3 regions of the Shigella sp. SIG3 genome follow, and region 1 is predicted to be linked to each of the others. Evidence: predicted binding sites of a transcription regulator. Region 1 holds the regulator's gene; each other region holds the start of a gene.
What was found. Region 1 encodes CRP, which controls carbon source genes, mostly activating them, when cyclic AMP is high. Its sites were predicted from a motif close to ATGTGANNNNNNTCACAT; they were not measured.
Positions count from the first base shown of each region.

Region 2: hpt (hypoxanthine phosphoribosyltransferase) is a predicted target of CRP. The motif match lies at 3,487-3,504, and genes of this name have one in related genera.
Region 3: cdd (cytidine deaminase) is a predicted target of CRP. The motif match lies at 2,024-2,041, and genes of this name have one in related genera.

Region 1 is NZ_JBQZXE010000003.1:27,281-34,206, reverse strand. Features, by position in the region: gene ACUU1I_RS01465 (YccS/YhfK family putative transporter) at 1-2,039, opposite strand, end outside; gene crp (cAMP-activated global transcriptional regulator CRP) at 2,090-2,722, opposite strand; gene ACUU1I_RS01455 (OsmC family protein) at 3,024-3,428, shown strand; gene ACUU1I_RS01450 (phosphoribulokinase) at 3,483-4,352, opposite strand; gene ACUU1I_RS01445 (YheU family protein) at 4,406-4,624, opposite strand; gene ACUU1I_RS01440 (hydrolase) at 4,618-5,640, opposite strand; gene ACUU1I_RS01435 (ABC transporter ATP-binding protein) at 5,640-6,926, opposite strand, start outside.
Region 2 is NZ_JBQZXE010000010.1:5,250-12,175, forward strand. Features, by position in the region: gene ACUU1I_RS03885 (PTS sugar transporter subunit IIA) at 1-213, opposite strand, end outside; gene ACUU1I_RS03890 (ABC transporter permease) at 318-1,088, opposite strand; gene ACUU1I_RS03895 (ABC transporter ATP-binding protein) at 1,085-2,011, opposite strand; gene can (carbonate dehydratase) at 2,120-2,782, shown strand; gene hpt (hypoxanthine phosphoribosyltransferase) at 2,823-3,359, opposite strand; gene gcd (quinoprotein glucose dehydrogenase) at 3,565-5,955, shown strand; partial or broken gene cueO (multicopper oxidase CueO) at 6,002-6,926, opposite strand, start outside.
Region 3 is NZ_JBQZXE010000026.1:250-7,175, forward strand. Features, by position in the region: partial or broken gene dusC (tRNA dihydrouridine(16) synthase DusC) at 1-641, opposite strand, end outside; gene ACUU1I_RS07385 (CidA/LrgA family protein) at 880-1,278, shown strand; gene ACUU1I_RS07390 (CidB/LrgB family autolysis modulator) at 1,275-1,970, shown strand; gene cdd (cytidine deaminase) at 2,100-2,984, shown strand; gene sanA (outer membrane permeability protein SanA) at 3,134-3,853, shown strand; gene ACUU1I_RS07405 (DUF2542 family protein) at 3,856-4,095, shown strand; partial or broken gene preT (NAD-dependent dihydropyrimidine dehydrogenase subunit PreT) at 4,289-5,529, shown strand; gene preA (NAD-dependent dihydropyrimidine dehydrogenase subunit PreA) at 5,523-6,758, shown strand; gene mglC (galactose/methyl galactoside ABC transporter permease MglC) at 6,829-6,926, opposite strand, start outside.

The DNA of each region.
Region 1 (6,926 bases):
CGCTGACGCCATGCCATCGACGAAATGGTGTGCATGGTGTTCAGATGGCCAATAACCCGCTGTAAATGCTGCTCCAGCGTACCTGCCGCGCCTTCGTGCGGCTGCATCTCCGGCGCATCCATGATATTGGCATCGCCAGAACTACCCGGTTCGTCATACTCCAGTCGCTGCTGACAACGCTGAATGGCGATTTCACAAGACTGTAAATACTCTTGTGCCAGTTCAGGTGGCAATGCCCGGTGTTCCCGCGCCAGCGTGGTCATGGCATTAATATGCTCAACAATAAACTGGCTGTGCGTTACCCACAGTTTCATATCTGCCAGATAATGGCTGTTGAATGCCGGTTCCTGCATCGCCTGATTCAATGAGTTATACAGAGTGTTATGCGCCTGATTTACCCGCATTCTCTGCCAGGCCAGTGGCGTTGGTTGCGGGTCCTCGCTCAGAATCAAGCGAATCGCTTCCTGATAGGCTTCTAAAGCATCATGGGCGTTTTTACGCAATAACCCGCTCTGCCACTGCGGCCACAGCCAGACGGTACCACCGAAAGCAATCAAACAACCAATAATGGTATCGATAAGACGTGGAAGGATGTACTGCTCACCGTTCAGCCACAACAGTTGCAGGGTATACACTGCGGTAATAGTAAAACCGACCGTTGCCCAGCCGTAGTTTTTGCGCAATATCAGGTAGCTGGCGAGGGTGGTAATCAGCATCAACGTCAGGGTGTAACCTTCGGGAATTTTAAAGTGCAGCGCTACGCCCGCAATGATTAACCCGACCACGGTTCCCACGGAGCGATTCACAATCCTCAGACGGGTTGCGCCATAGCCATTTTGTGTCACCAGCAATACCGTCATCAGGATCCAGTACGACTTCGGCAGATGCAGCACGGTGCCCATCAGGCTGGCAACGCTTAACATCACACTGAGTCGTCCGGCATTGCGTAGCGCCGGAGACTTTAGTGACAGATAACTTTTCAGTGCCGGAAGCAACGGCATTCGCCGCTGTTTATCGGCCAGTAAGTCACGGGCATAGAGCGGTTTTTGGGTGCGCAGCACGCGGGCGATGCGGCTGAAATGCCAGTAGCAGAATTGCCCAACCGGATTATCCGGATGCTGGCGGGCGATTTTTTCCAGTGCGCCAATTTGCTTTTCCATCGTAAAACGCGTTGGCAGGCGATGGTAAAGAATGTCATCAGCCAGCACGCGCAGGCGAGCGGCGACGGTTTGCGCATTCCAGCGGATAACTTCTTCCGCATGGCTACGCTCGACCAGTTTTTGCACCTCTTCCGGCTGATGCAAACTGACCGAAATATGTTCCTGCAAATCCAGCGCCTCCTGGAAAATACGCAGCATCCGCTTGTAATCGGTATTGTTTTGCGCGGAAAGCATATGCATTTGCTGATAGCACTGAGTAATTAAATCGACCGCTTTTTGCTGGCGCACCAGCAGCGGTGGCAGCGCTTTTTCAGGATCGGTGTGCTGGGTAAGCAGGCTGTATTTGGCTTCACAATAATCTGCCAGTTCACGGTACAGCAGACTTAGTGACTCGCGCAGCGGTTGTTCGCGCCAGATCCAGAACCAAAACCAGTTAAACAATCCGTACCAGAGAGTGCCCAACGCATAGATGAGCAATGGTTCCCAGACCGGCATGTATCCCGCCAGACTGAGGGTAAAAATGGCGGCGAGCAGCGATGCAGGAAGCAATTTTGCGTGCAATGGCCCCAGCTCAGCAGTGACGCCAAGTACCAGCGTTAATCCGGTCAGCAAAAAGGGCAGGGGAACATCTTTTACCAGTAGCAGCTGTGTCAGTAAGCTACAGGTGGCAAACAGCGACGCACCAATGATTAAGTGTTTGAAAAAACGTTTATGAGGCGTATCAAGGCCCGCAATATTGCAACAGGCAGGAACGAGGGAGAAGAGCAGACCGAATCGTAATTCGCCAAGCATTAACCCAACGGCCACGGGCAAACATAGCACCAGCGTTTGTCGAAGTGCATAGTTGATATCGGGGTGATAAATCAGTCTGCGCCACATCGGGGGAAACAAAATGGCGCGCTACCAGGTAACGCGCCACTCCGACGGGATTAACGAGTGCCGTAAACGACGATGGTTTTACCGTGTGCGGAGATCAGGTTCTGATCTTCCAGCATCTTCAGAATGCGTCCCACGGTTTCACGAGAACAGCCGACAATCTGACCGATTTCCTGACGGGTAATTTTGATTTGCATACCGTCCGGGTGAGTCATAGCATCTGGTTGTTTTGCCAGGTTCAGCAGAGTCTGTGCAATGCGGCCCGTCACGTCGAGGAACGCCAGGTTGCCCACTTTCTCTGAAGTGACTTGCAGACGACGCGCCATCTGTGCAGACAGACGCATCAGAATGTCCGGGTTTACCTGAATCAATTGGCGAAATTTTTTGTACGAAATTTCAGCCACTTCACAGGCGGTTTTCGCACGTACCCATGCGCTACGTTCCTGGCCCTCTTCAAACAGGCCCAGTTCGCCAATAAAATCACCCTGATTCAGATAGGAGAGGATCATTTCTTTACCCTCTTCGTCTTTGATCAGCACTGCCACAGAGCCTTTAACGATGTAGTACAGCGTTTCCGCTTTTTCACCCTGGTGAATAAGCGTGCTCTTGGATGGGTACTTATGAATGTGGCAATGAGACAAGAACCATTCGAGAGTCGGGTCTGTTTGCGGTTTGCCAAGCACCATGCGCGGTTATCCTCTGTTATAAGCTTTCTCCAGAGCCAGATAACGCCGCTGTCTCTGGATTGCCGAAATATGCTTCCCGCTACCTGGGAAGGGGCTATCAACTGTACTGCACGGTAATGTGACGTCCTTTGCATACATGCAGTACATCAATGTATTACTGTAGCATCCTGACTGTTTTAGCATAGCTTTCGCTTTGTGTCTCCTGGTGTCTCGCTTCAGCATGACCCAGGTCGCCTTCCGTTGCGCGATTTGGTTAGTACGCGTACTCTGTCAGGAAAATTGACGCAGTGGAGTAGCAAAAATGCAAGCGCGAGTGAAGTGGGTCGAAGGGTTAACTTTTCTGGGCGAATCCGCCTCTGGTCACCAGATTTTAATGGACGGCAACTCAGGCGATAAAGCACCAAGTCCGATGGAAATGGTGTTGATGGCGGCGGGTGGTTGCAGTGCCATCGATGTGGTTTCGATCCTGCAAAAAGGGCGTCAGGATGTGGTCGATTGTGAAGTAAAATTGACCTCTGAACGCCGCGAAGAGGCACCACGCCTGTTTACGCACATTAATCTGCATTTTATCGTCACCGGTCGCGACCTGAAAGACGCAGCGGTTGCGCGTGCGGTTGATCTCTCTGCCGAGAAATATTGTTCAGTGGCGTTGATGCTGGAAAAAGCGGTGAATATTACTCACTCGTATGAAGTGGTTGCCGCGTGACTTAACTATCCCGTTGTGAAGCCGGATAGTATTTTATCCGGCATAATAGCAAAGTTACTCGATTTTCTTTCCTTCCATCAATCGTTGCACCAGCAGCAGCATAATTAATTCCATTGCCAGCCCCATTTTGCCGCCAGGTACCACTAACGTATTGATGTGGGAAATGAATGAGCCTTGCAACATCGCCAGCAGCCAAGGGAAATCGATCCCTTCCAGATTACGAAAATGGATCACCACAAAGCTTTCATCCAGCGACGGGATACCTTTTGCCGCGAACGGGTTTGAAGTGTCGACGGTGGGAACGCGCTGGAAGTTAAGATGGGTGCGGGAAAACTGCGGTGTGATGTAGTTGATATAGTCTTCCATTGAACGCACTACCGAGTCCATCACTGCTTCTCGTGAGTGCCCGCGCTCGCTGGTGTCGCGGATCAGTTTTTGAATCCACTCAAGGTTAACGATAGGCACTACGCCGACCAGTAAGTCCACATGCTGCGCAACGTTATGCTGTGGCGTGACTACGCCGCCGTGTAAACCTTCATAAAACAGTACATCAGTGGGTTCTGGTAAAGGTTGCCAGGGGGTGAATGTTCCCGGTACCTGATTCCAGGGTACGGCTTCGTCGTAGGTATGCAGATATTTGCGAGATTTCCCTTTGCCGCTCTGACCGTATTCAATGAAGGTTTGTTCCAGCAGGCCGAAGTCGTTCGCTTCGGGGCCGAAGTAGCTGATATGCCGCCCGGCGTCGCGCGCTTTGCGGATCGCCATGTCCATTTCCGGGCGGGTGTAACGGTGAAAACTGTCGCCTTCCACCTCAGCTGCATGCAGATTTAACTGCGCGAATATTTTACGAAACGCGAGGCTGGTGGTGGTGGTCCCCGCGCCGCTGGATCCTGTTACCGCAATGACCGGATGTTTGGCAGACATAGTAACTCCATGACTTAGCTATCACTATTATCTCGTCCGCCGACGGTTGCAGGTTATTCGCGAAACTGACTGCGCGGCATAATATTGACCGTTTCGTGCAGTTCCGACCATACCAGCACCGCTTCTCCGCACTGTAGCTGGCGTTTGACGTCGGCGACTTTCTGTTCAAGTGTACGCTCATGTTCACCATAATCGGTGCCTTCACGTAACACAAAGCTTTCAATTAAATTTTCCAGCGTTTCGGGGGAGAGGTCTTGCCACGGAATCAACATGATTTCGCCTCCAGATACGTTGTTAACCAGTCAGGAATGCGTGACTCCAGCCACATTTGCGGATGAAGTAATGTACCGCCAATAAAGCCAACATGACCGCCATGTTCAGTCAGTTGATACTCCACCTGCGAGGGGAGACTTTCCGGTTTTGGGATCACCTGATGATCCATAAACGGATCGTCTTTGGCGTGAATAATCAGCGTCGGTTTGGCGATCCGGTTCAGCATCGGCATGGCGCTACACTGACGATAATAGTCGATAGCGTCGGCGTAGCCGTGAATTCTGGCGGTGATTAGATCGTCAAATTCACGGATGCGACGTACCGATTTTAACTGCGCGAGATTAATCGGCAGCGTTCCGGGGTAGGCTGCCAGCTTGCGCGCGGCATTGGCTTTTAACAGGTTCAGCAAGTAACGCTGATAAACGCGGGAAAAGCCCTTTTCCATATGATAGCTACAGGCTTCCAGCATAAACGGCGCAGAGACAATCACCGCCGCATCAACCGGGAGATCATTGCCTTCCTTTGCCAGCAAACAGGCCAGCATATTACCGCCGAGCGAATAGCCGACGGCAGCCGTTGGCGCATGACCAAATTCGCGTTGCAGCCAGCGTAAAAACCAACTGGCGTCTTCGGTTTCGCCCGAATGGTAAATGCGGTGCATACGGTTTGGTTCACCGCTGCATCCGCGAAAATGCATCACCACGCCCAGCCAGCCGCGCTTTTGCGCCGCCTCAACCAGACCGTGGGCGTAAGGGCTATTGAGACTGCCTTCCAGCCCGTGAAACACCACTAAACGCGGTTTATGTTTCGCCTGTGCGGGGTCTTCACTCCACGCGAGATCGACAAAATCGCCGTCGGGCAACTCCAGCCGCTGCCAGTACGGGGTGAATTTCACCTGACGACGAAACAAACGCGGCAGCATAGTTTGTAGATGACAATTGCTAAAGCCGCGCATAGGGGTGAATTCAGCACTGCTGCTAAATTCATTGGCATCGGTCGTCGTTATCTGCGCCATCAGTTGCTTTGGCCTTCCAGCAGCATCTGCTCAAGCTGCTCCTGGGCTTCCAGCCACGCCATTTCGCACTCTTCCAGGCCGGATTTGGCGCTGGCTTGCTGTTGCAGGCAGGCGGTCAACTCCGCTTTACGGCTCTGGTCATACAGTTCGCTGTCGCCGAGTTTCTCTTCCGCCTGCGCCAGTTGCGCGTTCAGCTTCTCCATCTCTTTTTCCAGACGGGCAATCTCTTTACGCAGCGGCTGGGTTTGCGCACGCAGCTCCGCTTCCCGACGCTTCTGATCTTTACGTGCCTGGGCGCTGTTCGCGTTCTCTTTTGGCGCTTCGTCGGTCTGGTTTTCCTGCTTTTGTACGTCGCTCAACCACTGTTGATAATCTTCCAGATCGCCGTCGAACGGTTCGACTTTACGATCGTGAACCAGGTAGAGATCGTCAGTGGTGGAACGCAGCAAATGACGGTCGTGCGAAACGACAACCAGCGCGCCTTCAAACTCGATTAATGCTTCGGTGACTGCCTGACGCATGTCGAGGTCAAGGTGGTTAGTCGGTTCGTCGAGCAGCAGCAGATTCGGACGCTGCCAGACAATTAATGCCAGCACCAGGCGGGCCTTTTCCCCACCGGAGAAGCGGCGCGTTTCTTCGGTTACTTTATCGCCCAGGAAACCAAAGCCGCCGAGGTAGTCACGCAGTTTTTGTTCCAGCTCCTGCGGCGCTAAACGTGCCAGATGTTGAATAGGTGATTCGTCGGCGCGCAGGTATTCAAGTTGATGCTGGGCGAAGTAGCCGAGCTTGATCCCTTTTGCCAGACCAATTTCACCGCTGACTGGCGCAAGTTCACCGGCTAACAGTTTGATTAATGTCGATTTACCTGCGCCGTTGCGGCCTAACAGACCAATGCGCGAGCCGGGGACCAGATTCAATTTAATCGAGTCGAGAATAATGCGATCGCCATAGCCTGCGCTGACCTTTTCCATCTTCAGTAACGGATTTGGCAGGCTTTCCGGCGCGCGGAAGCTAAAGCGGAACGGGTTGTCGACGTGTGCGGGGGCAATCAGCTCCATACGTTCCAGCATCTTAATGCGGCTCTGGGCCTGCTTCGCTTTGGTGGCTTTGGCACGGAAACGATCGATATAACTTTGCAGATGTGCCACGCGTTCCTGCTGGCTTTCGTACATCGCTTGTTGCTGCGCCAGACGGGTGGCGCGCTGTACTTCAAACGAACTGTAGTTGCCGGTGTACTCGAACATGCTTTGTTGTTCGATCTGAATAATTTTATCAACGATCGGATC
Region 2 (6,926 bases), on a different contig from region 1:
TGGCGCTCCGGCTATATCGGTTAAGAAGATGACACCCTCACCAGAGTCCGCTTCATGCAGAGCATCGCACATCATGCGGCTGAGCATATTAGAGCTTAATCCGCGCCAGAAATTCACGGCCCGGCACTGAAGAAGTGCCCCATGTTTTTTCTCCAGCGCATCCAGTATCTCTTGCGCCCGGTCATCGTGACAGGTAATTACCCAACCTAACATCGCCTTCCTCCTTAGCCGAAAATCAGCCTACCCTGACCATTGTTGATAAAGGGTGATAGCCGTCAAAACTCCTCTCCCCCGAATCCAGAGGAGAGGAAATAGCCTTAGCTACGCAAACCACGTCCACGTTGGATCAGCGACCAACAGATCAAATAAAACGCCACAATAAAGACCACCAGTACGCCAAAGGTAGTGACCAGCGGCACATCATTTATACCGAGGAAGCCGTAGCGGAAACCACTGATCATATAAACGATTGGGTTCAGGTGCGACAGCCCTTGCCAGAACGGCGGCAACAAAGTCAGTGAGTAAAAGACCCCGCCCAAATACGTGAGTGGCGTTAACACAAAGGTTGGCACCAGGCTGATGTCATCGAACGTTTTGGCAAACACGCCGTTCAGCAAACCCGCAAGGGAGAATAGCACCGCCGTGAGCACCAGGGTTAAGGCAACGAATACCCACGAATGCACCTGAAACGGCACAAAAAACAGTGAAATTGCCGTCACCAGAATGCCAACAAACAGACCACGCGCCACGCCACCGCCGACATATCCGGCAATAATGACGTGAGTCGGAACCGGCGCTACCAGCAGCTCTTCAATATTACGCTGGAACTTGGCACCAAAAAATGATGACGCGACGTTAGCGTAGGCGTTGGTGATCACCGACATCATGATCAGCCCCGGTACGATGAACTGCATATAGCTGAAGCCATGCATATCGCCAATACGCGAACCTATCAGGTTACCGAAGATAATAAAGTAAAGGGTCATGGTGATGACTGGCGGCACCAGCGTCTGCACCCAGATACGCATAAAGCGATGGATCTCTTTCGCCCAGATGCTTTTTAGCGCCACCCAGTAAAGATGCATCATGCGCGATCTCCTTGTTTTTCATTAACCAGTGAAACAAACAGCTCTTCCAGACGGTTAGCTTTGTTACGCATACTTAATACCTGAATGCCCTGCTCACTTAACTGCGTAAATACGCTGTTGATCCCCTGCTCACGTAGCACTTCAACTTCCAGCGTCGCAGTATCGACCAGTCGATACTGATAGCCATCGAGCTTCGGTAACGGACTTTTCGGTGCGAGATCGAGAATAAAGGTTTCCGATTTCAGCTTCGCCAGCAGCGCCTTCATCGAGGTATTTTCCACCAGCTCACCATGTTGAATAATGCCGATATTGAGACACAGCATTTCTGCTTCTTCCAGGTAGTGTGTGGTAAGAATGATGGTGGTGCCTTTGTCGTTTAAATCCTTCAAAAAGCCCCACATTGAGCGGCGAAGTTCAATATCCACGCCTGCGGTCGGTTCGTCGAGAATCAGTAGTTTAGGTTCATGCATTAACGCACGGGCAATCATTAAACGGCGCTTCATCCCGCCAGATAACATACGCGCACGTTCGTTGCGTTTTCCCCATAAATCGAGCTGCTTAAGATATTTTTCGCTGCGGATGTACGCCTCTTTGCGCTCCACACCGTAGTACCCTGCCTGATTCACCACAATTTGCTGCACGGTTTCAAACGGGTTGAAGTTAAATTCCTGCGGCACCAGTCCCAACTGACGTTTAGCGTTCACGACATCTTTCTCGAGATCGTAACCAAATACGCTGACCCGCCCGGAGGTTTTATTTACCAGAGAGCTGATAATACCGATAGTGGTCGATTTCCCGGCCCCGTTCGGCCCGAGAAGCGCATAAAAATCACCCGCTTCGACCTGCAAATCTATTCCACGAAGCGCCTGAACGCCGCCTGGATAGTTTTTTTTAAGCTGTTGAAGTTCCAGTGCAATGGTCATAAATTTTTACTTACCTTACGTTCTTACACTTTATCTGTGGTTTAAATCGTCCCGGAGTTGCCCTATATTAGCCAAACGTAATTATTTGGTTACAGGTCGTTAACCTCCATGAAAGACATAGATACACTCATCAGCAACAATGCACTATGGTCAAAAATGCTGGTGGAAGAGGATCCCGGGTTTTTTGAGAAACTGGCACAAGCGCAAAAACCGCGCTTTCTATGGATTGGATGTTCCGACAGTCGCGTTCCTGCAGAACGTTTAACCGGTCTTGAGCCGGGCGAACTCTTTGTTCACCGTAATGTTGCTAACCTGGTCATTCACACCGACCTGAACTGCCTTTCCGTGGTTCAGTATGCAGTGGATGTACTCGAAGTTGAACACATTATTATCTGTGGCCACTACGGTTGCGGCGGCGTACAAGCCGCCGTTGAAAACCCGGAACTGGGGCTTATCAACAACTGGCTGCTGCATATCCGCGATATCTGGTTCAAACATAGCTCATTGCTCGGCGAAATGCCGCAAGAGCGCCGTCTGGATACCTTGTGTGAACTGAACGTCATGGAACAGGTGTATAACCTGGGCCACTCCACCATTATGCAATCAGCGTGGAAACGCGGGCAGAAAGTTACCATTCACGGCTGGGCCTACGGCATTCACGACGGCTTGCTGCGTGATCTGGATGTTACCGCCACCAACCGCGAAACCCTTGAGCAACGTTACCGTCACGGGATTTCCAACCTCAAGCTGAAACACGCCAACCACAAATAAAAATGCCATGCCGGATGCAACACATCCGGCAACTTCACACTTACTCGTCCAGCAGAATCACTTTGCCAATATACGGCAGATGACGGTAACGCTGTGCGTAATCAATGCCGTAACCCACCACAAACTCATCCGGGATCGAGAAACCGATAAATTCAACCGGGACGTTCACTTCACGACGGGACGGTTTATCCAGCAGCGTACAAATCGCCAACGACTTCGGTTCGCGCAGGCTTAAGATCTCACGCACTTTCGACAGTGTATTCCCCGAGTCGATGATATCTTCAACAATCAGCACGTCCTTGCCACGGATATCTTCATCCAGATCTTTGAGGATTTTCACATCACGGGTGGTGGACATGCCGCTACCGTAGCTGGAGGCGGTCATAAAGTCGACTTCATGAGATACCTGAACTTCACGGCACAGGTCCGCCATAAACATAAATGAGCCACGCAGCAGACCCACCAGCACCATATCGCTGCCGCTGTCTTTGTAACGCTCAGTAATCTGACGACCCAGTTCGGCGATACGCGCTTTAATCTCCGCTTCGGGGATCATTACTTCTACAGTATGTTTCATATCTCTAACCATATGATTTAAAAACAAATCACTTCGCACGGGCAGGTTTTGGCACCGCAACAAAGCGCAAGACACGCAGTATACCAGTAAAACTATTCATTCGCGGAATCTGTTAATAAAGCTCGAATTGTGATGACGGTCACACATGTTAAAATCTATAATTAATTGCTACTAAAATATTAATGAATTGAAATGGTGTCTCTTTATGGCAATTAACAATACAGGCTCGCGACGATTACTCGTCACGCTAACAGCCCTTTTTGCAGCGCTTTGCGGGCTGTATCTACTCATTGGCGGAGGCTGGCTGGTCGCGATTGGCGGCTCCTGGTACTACCCTATCGCTGGCCTTGTGATGCTCGGCGTCGCCTGGATGCTGTGGCGCAGTAAACGCGCCGCGCTTTGGCTATACGCAGCCCTGCTGCTCGGCACCATGATTTGGGGCGTCTGGGAAGTTGGTTTCGACTTCTGGGCGCTGACTCCGCGCAGCGATATTCTGGTCTTCTTCGGCATCTGGCTGATCCTGCCGTTTGTCTGGCGTCGCCTGGTCATTCCTGCCAGCGGCGCAGTTGCCGCACTGGTGGTCGCACTGCTGATTAGCGGTGGTATCCTGACCTGGGCCGGATTTAACGATCCGCAGGAGATCAACGGCACCTTAAGCGCCGATGCCACACCTGCCGAAGCTATCTCCCCCGTTGCCGATCAGGACTGGCCTGCGTATGGCCGCAATCAGGAAGGTCAACGCTTTTCACCACTGAAGCAAATTCACGCCGATAACGTCCACAAGCTGAAAGAAGCCTGGGTGTTCCGTACTGGCGATGTGAAGCAGCCGAACGATCCGGGTGAAATCACCAATGAAGTGACGCCGATTAAAGTGGGCGATACCCTTTACCTGTGTACCGCTCACCAGCGCCTGTTTGCGCTTGATGCCGCCAGCGGCAAAGAGAAATGGCATTACGATCCTGAGCTGAAAACCAACGAGTCTTTCCAGCACGTAACCTGCCGTGGCGTCTCTTATCATGAAGCCAAAGCAGAAACGGCTTCGCCGGAAGTGATGGCGGATTGCCCGCGTCGTATCATTCTTCCAGTGAATGATGGTCGCCTGATTGCGATTAACGCTGAAAACGGCAAACTGTGCGAAACCTTCGCCAATAAAGGCGTGCTCAATCTGCAAAGCAATATGCCAGACACCAAACCGGGTCTGTATGAGCCGACTTCTCCGCCAATTATCACCGATAAAACCATCGTGATGGCCGGTTCAGTCACCGATAACTTCTCAACCCGCGAAACGTCTGGCGTGATCCGTGGTTTTGATGTCAACACCGGGGAGCTGCTGTGGGCTTTTGATCCGGGCGCGAAAGATCCGAACGCAATCCCGTCTGACGAACACGCCTTTACCTTTAACTCACCAAACTCGTGGGCACCAGCGGCCTATGACGCGAAGCTGGATCTGGTCTATCTGCCGATGGGCGTGACCACGCCGGATATCTGGGGCGGTAACCGCACACCGGAACAGGAACGTTATGCCAGCTCGATTCTGGCGCTGAATGCCACTACCGGGAAACTGGCGTGGAGCTACCAGACCGTTCACCACGACCTGTGGGACATGGATCTTCCGGCACAGCCGACGCTGGCGGACATCACCGTTAATGGTCAGAAAGTGCCGATTATTTACGCTCCGGCGAAAACCGGTAACATTTTTGTGCTCGATCGTCGTAATGGCGAACTGGTGGTTCCGGCCCCGGAAAAACCGGTTCCCCAAGGTGCTGCCAAAGGCGATTACGTTACCCCTACTCAACCATTCTCGGAACTGAGCTTCCGTCCGACGAAAGATTTGAGCGGTGCGGATATGTGGGGAGCCACCATGTTTGACCAACTGGTGTGCCGCGTGATGTTCCACCAGATGCGCTATGAAGGCATTTTCACGCCGCCATCTGAACAGGGTACGCTGGTCTTCCCGGGTAACCTGGGGATGTTCGAATGGGGCGGGATTTCCGTTGATCCAAATCGTGAAGTGGCAATTGCCAACCCAATGGCACTGCCGTTTGTTTCGAAACTGCTCCCGCGTGGTCCTGGCAACCCGATGGAGCAGCCGAAAGATGCCAAAGGCACGGGTACGGAATCCGGCATTCAGCCACAGTACGGTGTACCGTATGGTGTCACGCTCAACCCGTTCCTCTCACCATTTGGTCTGCCATGTAAACAGCCAGCATGGGGTTATATCTCGGCGCTGGATCTGAAAACTAATGAAGTGGTGTGGAAGAAACGTATTGGTACGCCGCAGGACAGTATGCCGTTCCCGATGCCGGTTCCGGTGCCGTTCAATATGGGTATGCCGATGCTGGGCGGGCCAATCTCCACGGCGGGTAACGTGCTGTTTATCGCCGCTACGGCAGATAACTACCTGCGCGCTTACAACATGAGCAACGGTGAAAAACTGTGGCAGGGTCGTTTACCGGCGGGTGGTCAGGCAACACCGATGACCTATGAAGTGAATGGCAAGCAGTACGTGGTGATCTCCGCAGGCGGTCACGGTTCATTTGGTACGAAGATGGGCGACTATATTGTGGCTTATGCCCTGCCGGATGATGTGAAATAACCATAATGCCCGGAGAAATCCGGGCATATTTCCGAATACGGTCTTTTTATACCGTAAACCCTAACATCATCCCCGTATCTTCATGCTCCAGCAGATGGCAGTGCGCCATATAAGCATGTTCTTTCGGTGCGTTGTGATTAAACTTCACCAGCACTTCACTGACATTGCCTTCTACCTTAACGGTATCTTTCCAGCCCGCGCGATGAGCCGCTGGCGGTTTGCCATTTTCTGACAAGATACGGAACTGCGTGCCGTGAATATGGAACGGATGCAGCATCATGTCGCCCACGCCAGAGATAACCCAACGTTCGTACTGCCCTTTCGCCGCCGCAAACATCGGCTTATTCATATCAAACGCCTGACCGTTGATTTTATTGGCATGGTGGAAATCGAACTTCCCGCCGTGGTTCATATGATTCATATTGCCGTGCCCCATATGGCCCATCATCTGGCTGTGATCCATTCCGGCCATCGCCTGATCGCCATATTTCTCCATTAGCATCTGCATCCCCATCATATCGAGCATCGGGTCCATAGAAAGTTGCAGCTTGCGTACCGTCAGCCCTTCCAGCGAAGGTAACGCAGGCAGGCTACTTAATGTGTCAGGCAAAGCACCGGAGGCACTAATAGCAATCGGCTGAATCCGCATTACCGGATGCGGCTTGTCAAACGGTGCAATCGCCATCCCCATCTGGCTGACCGGCAGCGTCACCAGGTCAAAGGGTTTGTTGTCGTTAACCTCCACCAGCACTTCAAAACGCTCGCCCATCAGCACCGGCAGCTCGCTCACCTTCACCGGTTCAGGTAGCAGACCACCGTCGCTGGCAATCACATACAGCGGGCGATTGTCGCTGGTGGCGAAATTGAGCGAGCGGGCATTACAGCCATTGAGCAAACGCAGGCGCAGCCAACCACGCGGGGCAGCGTGTTGTGGGTAGATTGCACCGTTGGTCAGCAGCGTATCGCCAAAC
Region 3 (6,926 bases), on a different contig from region 1:
GCCATGCATTGTTGCGCGCTCTGCCAGTCCCAGATTTCACCGTTGGCAATCACCGGAATATTCAGCCGCTGGCGAATCTCGCCAATCGCCTGCCAGTCAATATGCTCCGCGCGGTAACCCTGCTCTTTCGTCCGCCCATGCACCACCAGCTCCGTAGCGCCAGCCTGTTGAACCGCATCGGCGATTTCAAATTTCTTCTCACCGCTGTCCCAGCCCAGACGCACTTTCACGCTGACAGGCAAATGCGCCGGTACAGCTTCACGCATCGCTTTTGCCCCCTGGTAGATGAGTTCAGGATCTTTGAGTAACGTCGCCCCGCCGCCGCTACCGTTAACCGTTTTCGACGGGCAGCCGCAATTGAGATCCACGCCCCAGGAACCTAACTCCACCGCACGGGCGGCGTTCTCTGCCAGCCATTGTGGGAACTGACCTAACAACTGCACGCGCACCAGCGTACCAGATGGTGTCCGGCTGGCGTTTTGTAGCTCAGGGCAAATGCGATGAAAGACTTTTACCGGCAGCAGTTGATCCACCACGCGGACAAACTCGGTGATGCACAGATCGTAGTCGTTAACTTCGGTCAGCAATTCACGCACCAGAGAGTCAAGCACTCCCTCCATCGGTGCCAGTAACACACGTATATCATCACCCGCAAAAAAATGAGGCGCTATGTTAGCGCCTATGGTCAGCGGATTAAAGGTCTGCAAAGAGGGATTGCTGCAAACTGCAATCCCTCTCTATGCTTGATGTATGCCTGAGTTCGCTGCTCATTGCGTAATACCGGGTAGCGAAAAAATAAGCGCTGATTTCTTAATGTGATCGGTAGCACGTTTTACGAATTAATTGTATGATGAATCCATCTCATCTGGGGTGTTGATTATGAGTAAGACACTGAACATTATCTGGCAATATTTACGCGCTTTCGTCCTGATTTATGCCTGCCTGTATGCAGGCATTTTCATTGCTTCCCTGCTACCGGTAACCATTCCGGGCAGCATCATCGGGATGCTGATCCTGTTTGTCCTGCTGGCCTTGCAAATTCTTCCGGCGAAATGGGTCAATCCGGGGTGCTACGTACTGATTCGCTATATGGCGCTATTGTTTGTGCCGATTGGCGTAGGCGTCATGCAATATTTTGATTTGCTCCGCGCGCAGTTTGGCCCGGTAGTGGTTTCCTGTGCTGTCAGTACGCTGGTGGTTTTTCTGGTGGTGAGCTGGAGTTCACAACTGGTACACGGTGAACGTAAAGTCGTAGGTCAGAAAGGATCAGAAGAATGATGGCGAATATCTGGTGGTCATTACCGCTGACGTTGATTGTCTTTTTTGCCGCCCGCAAACTGGCGGCACGGTATAAGTTTCCCCTGCTTAACCCGTTGCTGGTAGCAATGGTGGTGATCATTCCTTTTTTAATGCTGACCGGCATCTCTTACGACAGTTACTTTAAAGGTAGCGAAGTGCTAAACGATCTGCTGCAACCGGCGGTCGTCGCGCTGGCCTATCCTTTATATGAGCAGCTACACCAGATCCGCGCGCGCTGGAAATCGATCATCACCATCTGTTTTATCGGCAGCGTGGTTGCGATGGTGACGGGGACTTCCGTGGCATTGTTGATGGGCGCTTCACCGGAAATCGCCGCGTCAATCCTGCCGAAATCAGTCACCACGCCTATTGCAATGGCGGTTGGCGGCAGTATTGGCGGTATTCCGGCAATCAGCGCAGTTTGCGTGATTTTCGTCGGCATCCTCGGCGCGGTATTTGGCCATACATTGCTTAATGCGATGCGTATTCGTACCAAAGCTGCGCGCGGTCTGGCAATGGGGACTGCCTCGCACGCCCTCGGTACGGCGCGCTGCGCCGAGCTGGATTATCAGGAAGGTGCATTTAGTTCGCTAGCGCTGGTGTTATGCGGGATAATTACTTCGCTGATCGCACCGTTCCTTTTCCCGATTATTCTGGCAGTAATGGGCTAAAATTTGCGATACGTCGCGCATTTTTGATGTAAGTTTCACGTGTTGCATAATTAATGAGATTCAGATCACATATAAAGCCATAACGGGTTCGTAAACTGTTATCCCATTACATGATTATGAGGCAACGCCATGCATCCACGTTTTCAAACCGCTTTTGCCCAACTTGCGGATAACTTGCAATCTGCACTGGAACCTATTCTGGCAGACAAGTACTTCCCCGCTTTGTTGACCGGGGAGCAAGTCTCATCGCTGAAGAGCGCAACGGGGCTGGACGAAGACGCGCTGGCATTCGCACTACTTCCGCTGGCGGCGGCCTGTGCGCGTACGCCATTGTCGAATTTTAATGTTGGCGCAATTGCGCGCGGTGTGAGCGGAACCTGGTATTTTGGTGCCAATATGGAATTTATTGGTGCAACAATGCAGCAAACCGTTCATGCCGAACAAAGCGCGATCAGCCACGCCTGGTTGAGTGGTGAAAAAGCGCTTGCAGCCATCACCGTTAACTATACGCCTTGTGGTCACTGCCGTCAGTTTATGAATGAACTGAACAGCGGTCTGGATCTGCGTATTCATTTGCCGGGCCGCGAGGCACACGCGCTGCGTGACTATCTGCCGGATGCCTTTGGGCCGAAAGATCTGGAGATTAAAACGCTGCTGATGGACGAGCAGGATCACGGCTATGCGCTGACTGGTGATGCGCTTTCTCAGGCGGCGATTGCAGCGGCAAACCGTTCGCACATGCCTTACAGTAAGTCACCAAGCGGTGTCGCGCTGGAATGTAAAGACGGTCGTATTTTCAGCGGCAGCTACGCTGAAAACGCCGCATTCAACCCGACTCTGCCGCCGTTGCAGGGGGCGTTAATTCTGTTGAATCTCAAGGGTTATGATTACCCGGATATCCAGCGCGCGGTTCTGGCAGAAAAAGCCGATGCGCCGTTGATTCAGTGGGATGCCACCTCCGCAACGCTGAAAGCTCTCGGCTGTCACAGTATCGACCGCGTGCTTCTCGCTTAAGCCTGGTGCCGGATGCGGCGTGAACGCCTTGTCCGGCTTGCCAGCCCTCTCCTGGTGTCGAAATTCCCGGCAAACAGTTTGCCGTTTCTTGCGCAAAACCAGCGGGTAAAGTAGCCTGATGGAAATTTTCCTTAGCTCGAGTCTCCTGCATGTTAAAGCGCGTGTTCCTCAGCCTGTTAGTCCTGATCGGCTTGCTGCTGTTGACTGTGCTCGGCCTCGATCGCTGGATGAGCTGGAAAACCGCGCCTTATATCTACGACGAATTGCAGGATCTCCCCTACCGCCAGGTCGGCGTGGTGCTCGGCACAGCAAAATATTATCGTACCGGCGTTATTAATCAGTATTATCGCTACCGCATTCAAGGAGCGATTAATGCCTATAACAGCGGTAAGGTAAATTATCTATTACTGAGCGGCGATAACGCATTGCAAAGTTATAACGAGCCGATGACCATGCGCAAAGATTTAATCGCTGCTGGTGTCGACCCATCAGATATTGTTCTCGATTACGCAGGCTTTCGTACGCTGGATTCCATCGTGCGTACACGCAAAGTTTTCGATACTAATGATTTCATTATTATCACCCAACGTTTCCACTGTGAGCGAGCATTATTTATTGCGCTGCATATGGGGATTCAGGCTCAGTGTTATGCCGTACCGTCACCGAAAGATATGCTGTCAGTACGTATTCGCGAATTTGCCGCCCGTTTCGGTGCGCTGGCTGACCTTTATATTTTTAAACGTGAACCGCGTTTTTTAGGGCCGCTGGTCCCTATTCCGGCTATGCACCAGGTGCCGGAAGATGCGCAGGGGTATCCCGCCGTTACACCCGAACAGTTACTTGAATTACAAAAGAAACAAGGAAAGTAGTTATGGATGTACAGCAGTTTTTTGTCGTTGCCGTTTTTTTCCTTATCCCGATATTTTGTTTCCGCGAAGCATGGAAAGGCTGGCGCGCAGGCGCGATTGATAAACGGGTTAAAAATGCACCGGAACCGGTGTATGTCTGGCGAGCAAAAAATCCCGGACTCTTCTTCGCTTATATGGTGGCATATATTGGCTTCGGAATTTTATCTATCGGCATGATTGTTTATCTTATTTTCTATCGTTAATATTTTCTCTTTTCTGTTAATTATTGAGAATAATTATTACTTCACTCAATAAGCTGCGGATATAACATTCTGAACCGCAGCTATTTGTGAATCCTTTCACAGTTTAAATTTCCCCACGCGCATAGCCTTAATATCAGCACGCAATATTTATTTAGCGTTCGCCATAATTACTCATAGCATTAAGGAAGATCACATGCCGCAACAAAATTATCTGGATGAACTCACTCCGGCTTTTACGCCGTTACTGGCGATTAAAGAAGCCTCTCGCTGTTTATTATGTCACGACGCTCCCTGTAGTCAGGCTTGCCCGGCACAGACCGATCCGGGGAAATTTATTCGCTCAATCTACTTTCGTAATTTTAAAGGCGCTGCCGAGACAATTCGCGAAAATAATGCCCTCGGTGCCGTTTGTGCCAGAGTGTGCCCGACGGAGAAATTATGCCAAAGCGGTTGTACCCGTGCCGGTGTTGATGCTCCCATTGATATCGGCCGCTTACAGCGTTTTGTTACTGATTTTGAACAACAAACCGGGATGGAAATTTATCAGCCCGGTACTAAAACGCTCGGCAAAGTCGCGATTATTGGCGCAGGTCCTGCCGGATTGCAGGCCAGTGTGACACTGACAAACCAGGGTTATGACGTCACGATTTATGAGAAAGAAGCGCACCCCGGTGGCTGGTTGCGTAACGGTATTCCGCAATTCCGGTTACCGCAATCAGTGCTGGATGCAGAGATCGCCCGTATTGAAAAAATGGGCGTGACCATTAAGTGCAATAACGAAATCGGTAAAACACTCACCCTGGAGCAACTGAAAGCGGAAAACCGCGCGGTACTGGTCACCGTGGGGTTATCAAGCGGTTCCGGGCTACCGCTGTTTGAGCATAGCGACCGTTGAGATTGCCGTCGACTTCCTGCAACGTGTACGACAGCCGCAAGGCGATATCAGCATTCCACAAAGCGCATTAATTATCGGCGGCGGTGATGTCGCGATGGACGTAGCCAGCACGCTGAAAGTTCTCGGCTGTCAGGCGGTAACTTGCGTAGCACGTGAAGAGTTAGATGAGTTTCCGGCAAGCGAAAAAGAGTTTGCCAGCGCCCGGGAGCTGGGCGTTTCGATCATCGATGGATTCACGCCAGTAGCCGTGGAAGGCAATAAAGTCACGTTTAAGCATGTACGGTTATCAGGCGAACTGACGATGGCGGCAGATAAAATTATTCTCGCCGTCGGTCAGCATGCCAGACTGGATGCCTTTGCGGAGTTAGAGCAGCAGCGTAACACCATCAAAACACAAAATTATCAGACCCGCGATCCGCAAGTCTTTGCTGCTGGCGATATTGTTGAGGGTGACAAAACCGTGGTCTATGCCGTGAAAACCGGGAAAGAAGCCGCCGAGGCGATTCATCACTATATTAGAGGGAGCTTGCTCATGTTAACGAAAGATCTTTCGATTACTTTTTGCGGCGTGAACTTTCCCAACCCGTTCTGCCTCTCTTCTTCGCCGGTAGGCAACTGCTATGAGATGTGTGCCAAAGCCTACGACACAGGTTGGGGCGGTGTGGTGTTTAAAACGATCGGCTTTTTTATCGCCAACGAAGTCTCGCCGCGTTTTGATCATCTGGTGAAAGAAGATACCGGTTTTATCGGCTTCAAAAATATGGAGCAGATTGCTGAACATCCGTTGGAAGAGAATCTGACCGCCCTGCGTCGGCTGAAGGAAGATTACCCGGACAAAGTATTGATCGCTTCGATCATGGGGGAAAATGAGCAGCAATGGGAGGAGCTGGCGCGCCTGGTGCAAGAAGCTGGCGCGGATATGATCGAGTGTAACTTCTCCTGTCCGCAAATGACTTCTCATGCGATGGGTAGCGATGTCGGGCAAAGCCCGGAGCTGGTAAAAAAATATTGTCGGGCAGTGAAACGGGGTTCCACGCTGCCAATGCTGGCGAAGATGACGCCGAATATCGGTGATATGTGCGAAGTGGCGCTGGCGGCGAAGCGCGGCGGCGCAGATGGCATTGCGGCAATTAACACCGTTAAATCCATCACCAATATCGATCTTAATCAGAAAATCGGTATGCCGATCGTTAACGGTAAATCGAGTATTTCCGGATATTCCGGTAAAGCGGTAAAACCGATCGCCCTGCGCTTCATTCAGCAAATGCGCACCCATCCAGAACTGCGCGATTTCCCAATCAGCGGTATCGGCGGCATTGAAACCTGGGAAGATGCGGCGGAGTTTTTATTGCTCGGCGCAGCAACGTTACAGGTCACCACCGGCATTATGCAGTACGGCTATCGCATCGTAGAAGATATGGCGAGCGGGTTATCGCATTATCTCGCCGATCAGGGATTTGATTCGTTGCAGGAGATGGTAGGTCTGGCGAATAACAATATTGTCCCGGCGGAAGATTTAGACCGCAGTTATATTGTCTATCCCCGTATCAATCTTGACAAATGTGTTGGCTGTGGACGCTGTTATATTTCCTGTTACGACGGCGGTCACCAGGCGATGGAATGGAGCGAGAAAACCCGCACACCGCATTGTAATACCGAGAAATGTGTGGGTTGTCTGCTTTGTGGTCACGTCTGCCCGGTGGGTTGTATTGAGCTCGGGGAAGTGAAGTTTAAGAAAGGCGAGAAAGAACACCCGGTAACGTTGTAAAACCAGAGACGCATCCGGCATTTGGCACCGATTGCCGGATGCAGCGCATCCGGCAATATCCGCAATCACATCACTTCTTACGCGCGTATTTCAGTGAATCCAGCGCTACGGCGAAGATAATAATCGCCCCTTTGATAATGTACTGCCAGTATGGGTTTACGCCGATAT